DNA from 2 places in the Methylosinus sp. KRF6 genome. Region 2 is predicted to be linked to the other one. Evidence: riboswitches for the same ligand, from Rfam matches in the RefSeq annotation. Region 2 holds a riboswitch; the other holds the start of a gene.
The links. Region 2 has a riboswitch for thiamine pyrophosphate ahead of KP010_RS15400 (FAD-dependent oxidoreductase). Riboswitches for the same ligand answer to the same signal wherever they lie in the genome.
Positions count from the first base shown of each region.

Region 1 (3,405 bases), 720 kb from region 2:
CGTGGCCATGTTCCAGAAGGTCTCGACGCCCATTCTCGGCATCATCGAGAATATGAGCTATTTCCTCTGCCCGCATTGCGGCGGCCGCACCGACATCTTCTCGCATGGCGGAGCGCGGCAGGACGCGGAGGCGCTGGGCGTGCCTTTCCTCGGCGAGGTGCCGCTCGATCTCGCCATCCGCCAGACCTCGGACGCCGGCACGCCGGTCGTGGCCTCCGCGCCGGACGGGCCTCATGCGGCGATCTACAAGGAACTCGCCGCCAAGGTGAAGAATTTGCTGGAAACGCAGTCGCGCAAGGCGCCGCCGAAAATCGTCGTCGGCTGATCGCCCGAACAGAGGCTCCGTCCGCTGAGGTGGCGGAGCCTCGCGAGCCCCCCGTCAGAGATGGGTCGGGATGAAGGAATCGTCGCCGAGGTCGAACTTGTAGTTCCAGCCGATGGAGACTTCGGTTCCGCGGAGCCAGAGATTGACATTGGCGGCCTGATTATAGGCGCCGAAGGGCGTCGATGGCGTCTGCGGTAGAGCCTCGCGCCCGCGGACGCTGTTCTTGAAGCCATAGACGAAGGCGAGATCGATCGTCGAATTCTTTGTGATGGCGTAGCTCAGGCCGGCGCTCGCATGATGCGCATTGATGATCGGCGCGAGCAGGTTGAGGGTCACGCTGTCCGTCGGGATCGGATTGGTCGCATAATGATAGCCGAGGCGCAGGGCGAGGCCGGGCTGGACGCGCCATTCGACGCCGAAGGATGCCGAATCCGTGTCCTTCCAGCCGAAGCCGGGGCCATTCGAAGAGCCGAGGGTCCGGTAGAGGACCGGGAAGCTCGGATTGCTCACCGAGGAGACGCCCGAATAGAAGATATGGCGCCAATCGGCCATCACGGTGAGGTCGGGAGTCACGTCATAGGCGACGCCGGCGACGAGCGACGCCGGAATGTCGAAACGGCCGCTATCGGCGAAAAGCCCCGCATATTTGGCGAAGCGCGTCATGAACATCGGCGTCGAGGCGGCCGCGCCGATACGAAACTGATCGGTCACGCGCCATTGCATACCGAAGCGGACGCCGCCGCCGAAGGACCAGTCGTAGCCATTGTCGGACAGGCGATACATGTCGCTCGAATAGGGCGAGAAGGATTTGAGGCCCTGGAGATTGATCATCTGCACCGCGAGCGTCGGCGCTATGCCGATCGCCAGCGAGCCGAATTTCTGCGCATAGGCGAAGCTGGTGAAAGACTGTTCCAGATTGACGCCGGCGTAGCCGCCGCCGAAGGGGCCGCCCATCGGCGGGTGATAATGGCCGAAATCGAAAGAAGTGGCGATGCCGCCATTGCCGTAGGAGGCCGTGCCCCAGGACGAATTGGCGTCGATCGGCGAGACATAGGCGCTGTTCGGCACCGGGAAGATCGGCCGTCCGCTGCGAATGTCGCCGGGCGCCACCACTTTGGGCAGGCCTTCGGTCGAATAGCCCCGCTCCGGCATGACGGCGCTTATGCCCAGATGCATCTGGCGCTCGAGATCGACGATGCCGGCCGGGTTGACGGAAAGCGCCATGGACTCGCGCGAATCGGCGACGCCGGCGCCGCCCAGCGCCTTTTGGCGCGGACCATAGCCGATCAGAAAATAGCCGTCCGCGGCGAGCGCCGGAGTCGCGAGCGAGGCTGTGAGAGCCGCCGTCGAGACGAGATTACGCCAGGAATATCCGCTCATTTATCGCCCCGCCCCAGATCGGTCGCCGTTCACACGCCATTTAGCAGCACTCGGCAACCCCGGCGGCGTTCGTATCCCACGACTCACTATTGTTTTAGACCCTATCAGAGCGAGGGGCTCGCGACAGCGCTATCGCCCGGACGCCCGTGAATATTTCGGGGCCTGTCACGTTTTTGCCACAGCCGCGGCCTGCGGGCTTGCCGCGATACGAGGCCGCGGATAAAATTGGCCGATGGCGAGGGGCGCCGCTCCGCTGAGGAGAGGCTGAGAAGCACCCATCGAACCTGATCCGGGTAATGCCGGCGCGAGGGAAGGCCAGCAGGACGCGTCATCCGATTTTTCGGAGCGGCGCGCCCGACTTCGTCGCCCGCCGCCCATCCGTCCAAGCAGGGAGCGCGACGATGAACGTGCAGGACAAACGCCCCACGACTCCTGAGAGCGTGACCACCGGGCCGATCGGCGCCTCGCGCAAGCTCTATTCCTCCCCGCGCGGCCGCGCGGATATTCGCGTCCCCGTGCGTGAAATCGCCCTTCATCCATCCGCCGGCGCCGCGCCTTTGCGCGTCTACGATCCTTCCGGCCCCTATAGCTGCGCCGGTTTCACGTCCGATCTTTCGGCCGGCCTGCCGGCGGCGCGCCGCTGGCTCGAGAGCCGTGCCGGGCTCGAGGCCTATGACGGCCGCGCGGTGAGGCCGGAGGACAATGGCTTCGTCGGCGAGGATCGGCTGGTTCCGCCTTGTCCCGCGCCGCGCGCCATCCGCCGCGCCGCCGGCTCGGCGCCGGCGACGCAGCTCGAATTCGCGCGCGCCGGCATCGTCACCGAGGAGATGATCTATGTCGCGCATCGCGAGAATCTCTGCCGCGAGCGCGCCTTTGCGCAGGCGGCGGAGCGGATCGAGGCGGGGGAGGGCTTCGGCGCCGCGGTCCCGGCTTTCGTGACGCCGGAATTCGTCCGCGAGGAGATCGCCCGCGGGCGCGCCATCATCCCCGCCAACATCAATCATCCGGAAGCCGAGCCGATGATCATCGGCCGCAATTTCCTGGTGAAGGTGAACGCCAATATCGGCAATTCGGCTATCACCTCCTCGGTCGCCGAGGAGGTGGAGAAGATGGTGTGGGCGATCCGCTGGGGCGCCGATACGGTGATGGATCTCTCCACCGGCCGCAATATCCATAATATTCGCGACTGGATCATCCGCAATTCGCCCGTGCCGATCGGCACAGTGCCGATCTATCAGGCGCTGGAGAAGGTGGGCGGCGACGCCACCAAGCTCGATTGGGAAGTGTTCAAGGACACGTTGATCGAGCAGGCGGAGCAGGGCGTCGATTACTTCACCATTCACGCCGGCGTGCGCCTCGCCCATGTGCCGCTCACAGCCGATCGCGTCACCGGCATCGTCTCGCGCGGCGGCTCGATCATGGCGCGCTGGTGCTTGTCGCGTCATTCGGAGAGCTTCCTCTATGAGCGCTTCGACGAGATTTGCGACATCATGCGCCGCTATGACGTCTCCTTCTCGCTCGGCGACGGATTGCGCCCCGGCTGCATTGCCGACGCCAATGACGCGGCGCAATTCGCCGAGCTGGAGACGCTCGGCGAATTGACGAAAATCGCCTGGGACAAGGGCTGCCAGGTGATGATCGAAGGCCCCGGCCATGTGCCGATGCACAAGATCAAAGTGAATATGGAAAAGCAGCTGCGC
Region 1 covers NZ_JAHLJF010000001.1:2,542,374-2,545,778, forward strand. Annotated here, with positions in the region: gene KP010_RS12255 (Mrp/NBP35 family ATP-binding protein) at 1-325, shown strand, start outside; gene KP010_RS12260 (OmpP1/FadL family transporter) at 380-1,705, opposite strand; TPP riboswitch at 1,934-2,035, shown strand; gene thiC (phosphomethylpyrimidine synthase ThiC) at 2,107-3,405, shown strand, end outside.
Region 1: it holds a riboswitch for thiamine pyrophosphate, as region 2 does, so the genes downstream of both, thiC (phosphomethylpyrimidine synthase ThiC) here and KP010_RS15400 (FAD-dependent oxidoreductase) in region 2, are expected to answer to the same signal.

Region 2 (3,405 bases):
GCCTTTCTCGTCATCGCCTTCGCGCCGCAGCTCGCCGCGCGCCGCTATGCGCTGCTCGCCGCCGTCGGCGCGACGATGACGCTCGATCTCGCCGTCAACAACGGCCCCAATGAATCGACCGCGCTGCCGCCGCAGAATTTCGACGTGCTGCGCGCCGACACGCAAAACGACACGATCGCTCTGCTGCGGGCGCGTCTCGCGGCGACGGCGGCGCCGGATCGGCGCGACCGCGCCGAGCTCGCGGGCATAGATTTCCACTGGCCCAACGCCTCGCTGGTGCATGGCTTCGATCAGGAATTCGGCTACAACCCGGTGCGGCTGCGCCTGCTCGAGGAGGCGACCGGCGTCGGCGATCATCTCGCGCTTCCCGATCAGCGCGTCTTCTCCAAGCTCTATCCCTCCTATCGCTCGACGCTCGCCGATCTCATCGGGCTGCGCTTCATCGCGACCGGCGTTCCGATCGAGGAGATCGACAAGAATTTGCAGCCGGGCGATCTCGAATTCATCGCGCGCACCAAGGACGCCTATGTCTATGAGAACAAGCGCGCGTTGCCGCGCGTGCTGCTCGCGACCTGCGCCACGCGCGTCGATTTCGCGCAGATGATCGAGGATGGCGTGTGGCCCGATCTCGACTATCGCGCCAGCGTGCTTCTCGAGGAGCCGCCCGTCTGCCGGCATTCGCGCCCCGAGCCGGGGGAGGCGAGCGGCGCGCGCATCCGCTCTTACGGCAATACGGAGGTAATCATCGACGCCGATGTTCCGCAGGGCGGCGGCTATGTGGTGCTGAACGATATTTTTCATCCGTCCTGGACGGCGCAGATCGACGGCGAGCCGGCGGACATCATGCGCGCCAATGTGATGTTCCGCGCCGTCGCCGCGCCGCAGGGCAGGCATGAGGTGCGGTTCGTCTATCGGCCGTTTCTCAGCCTGTGGCGGCGGCTGACGGGGCGATCCGGGGGCTAGCCGGCGTCTAGCCGTTGCGGCCCCGCTTGACGCATCGCCATTCCTGCGCGACTCTCGCAACGCCCGGGGGAGCCTCGCCGCCGGCGCGCCCTGCGCGCGGCAAGAGGCTGAGAGGCCGAAGAGCTTTTTTTTTAAAAAGAGCGGCTCGGCGACCCTTCGAACCTGATCCAGTTCGCGCTGGCGTAGGGAGGCCGCATGTTTCTGATATTCCTCGGCCCTATCGGGCCGCATCGATGCTGATCGGCGTGATCGGCGCCGGCGTCGCCGGCCTGACCGCGGCTTTCGAGATCGCCCGCGCCGGCGCGGCTTTCGGCGCCGAGGTCGAGCTGGTGGAGAGAGCGGCGGGGCCGGGCCGCGGCTGCTCGCATTTCGCCGGCGGCATGATCGCGCCCTGGTGCGAGCTGGAGAGCGCCGAGCCCGTCGTCGCGACGCTCGGCGAGGAGGCGCTCGCCTTCTGGACCAAGGACATTCCCGTCGCGAAAATCGCCGGCAGCCTCGTCGTCGCGCCGCCGCGCGACCGCGCCGAGCTGACCGAATTTTCCCGTCGCACCCGGCGTTTCGAGCGGCTGGACGCGGACGCCCTCGCGGCGCTGGAGCCGGCGCTGGCCGGACGTTTCTCGGGCGGGCTCTATTTTCGCGAGGAGGCGCATCTCGAGCCGCGCGCAGCGATGGCGGCGCTGTTCGAACGTTTGCAGACAATGAACAATGTCCGCATCCGGCTCTGCGCCGATTCTGTCCCGCGGGCGGACTGGATCGTCGATTGCCGTGGCTTCGCCGCGCGCGGCGAGCTGGCGGCGCTGCGCGGCGTCAAGGGCGAGATGCTCGTGCTGCGCAGCGAGGAGATCGAATTGTCCCGCCCCGTCCGCATGCTGCATCCGCGCCATCCGGTCTATGTGGTGCCGCGCGGGCAGGGCGTGTTCATGGTCGGCGCGACCATGATCGAGAATGAGGAGCGCTCCCGCGTCACCGCGCGCTCCATCGTCGAGCTGGTCAATTCGGCCTTCGCCATTCATCCCGCTTTCGCCGAGGCGGAGATCGTCGAGACGGGATCGGATGTGCGGCCGGCGTTTCCGGACAATCTGCCGCGCATTTCGCGCCAGGGTCGGACGCTCTATGTCAATGGGCTCTATCGGCATGGATTTCTTCTGGCGCCGGCGCTGGCGCGTCGCGTCGCGCGCTTCCTCTTCACGGGTGAGGTCTTCCCGGAGGTCATGAATGCGAATCAGGGTGAATGGGCAGACGCTCGAGGTCGAGGCGCCCACGTTGGAGCGCCTCATCGAGGAATTGGGCTTTAGCGAGCAGACCGTCGCCACGGCGGTCAACCAGGAATTCGTGCGCAGCAAGGATCGCGGCGAGACGCTGCTGGTCGAGGACGATACGATCGAGATCGTCACGCCGCGGCAGGGAGGGTGAGGGGATTGTCGAACTTGCTACCTCCTCCACGAACTCCATGTTAGGGTCGGCCCATGAGCACGATCGTCACGGAAATCTACGACGCCCTCCGAGAAGCCGGCGCGAGCGAGGAGAAAGCGCGCAAGGCTGCGGAAGTCGTCGTTTCGACTCGAAGAACAGCGACGTTCAGCATGAGTTCGCCTTGCTGAAGGGCGAGTTCAACACCGTGAAATGGATGCTCGCGACCAATATCACGCTCACGCTTCTGGTGCTCGGAAAGCTGTTCCTGCACTGATGGCCGATGCGGTTTCCGGTCGAGCCCCGAACCAGCCGAATGCGATGACTGCGTCTCTCCTCCTCTATGGCGAGGTCCTATCCTCCCGCTTCCTGCTGGGCACGGCGCGCTATCCTTCGCCCGCCATTCTCGCCGAGGCGATCCGCGCGGCGGGAGCGGAGATCGTCACCGTCTCGCTGCGGCGGGAGGCGGGGGGCTCGCGCGCGGGCGAGAGCTTTTGGCGGCTCATTCGCGAGCTCGGCGTGCGCGTATTGCCCAACACGGCCGGTTGCCGCACGGCCAAGGAGGCCGTCGCCACCGCGCAAATGGCGCGCGAGCTGTTCGGAACCAGCTGGATCAAGCTCGAGGTGATCGGCGAGGAGGACACGCTGCAACCCGATGTCTTCGGCCTGGTCGAGGCGGCGCGCATCCTCAGCGACGACGGCTTTTGCGTCTTTCCCTATACGACGGAGGATCTCGTCGTCGCGGAGAAGCTGCTCGACGCCGGCTGCCGCGTGCTGATGCCCTGGGCGGCGCCGATCGGCTCCGGCCGCGGGATCAACAATCTCTTCGGTCTGCGGGCGCTGCGCGCGCATTTTCCCGATACGCCGCTCATTGTCGACGCCGGCCTCGGCGCGCCTTCGCAGGCGGCGGCGGTGATGGAGCTCGGCTTCGACGCGGCGCTGCTCAACACGGCGGTGGCGCGCGCCGGCGATCCCGTGGCCATGGCGCGGGCCTTCGCGCTCGCCATAGAGGCGGGCCGGGCGGCCTATCTC
Region 2 covers NZ_JAHLJF010000001.1:3,260,759-3,264,163, forward strand. Annotated here, with positions in the region: gene KP010_RS15395 (YfhO family protein) at 1-963, shown strand, start outside; TPP riboswitch at 1,019-1,169, shown strand; gene KP010_RS15400 (FAD-dependent oxidoreductase) at 1,197-2,258, shown strand; gene thiS (sulfur carrier protein ThiS) at 2,227-2,376, shown strand; gene KP010_RS15410 (thiazole synthase) at 2,695-3,405, shown strand, end outside.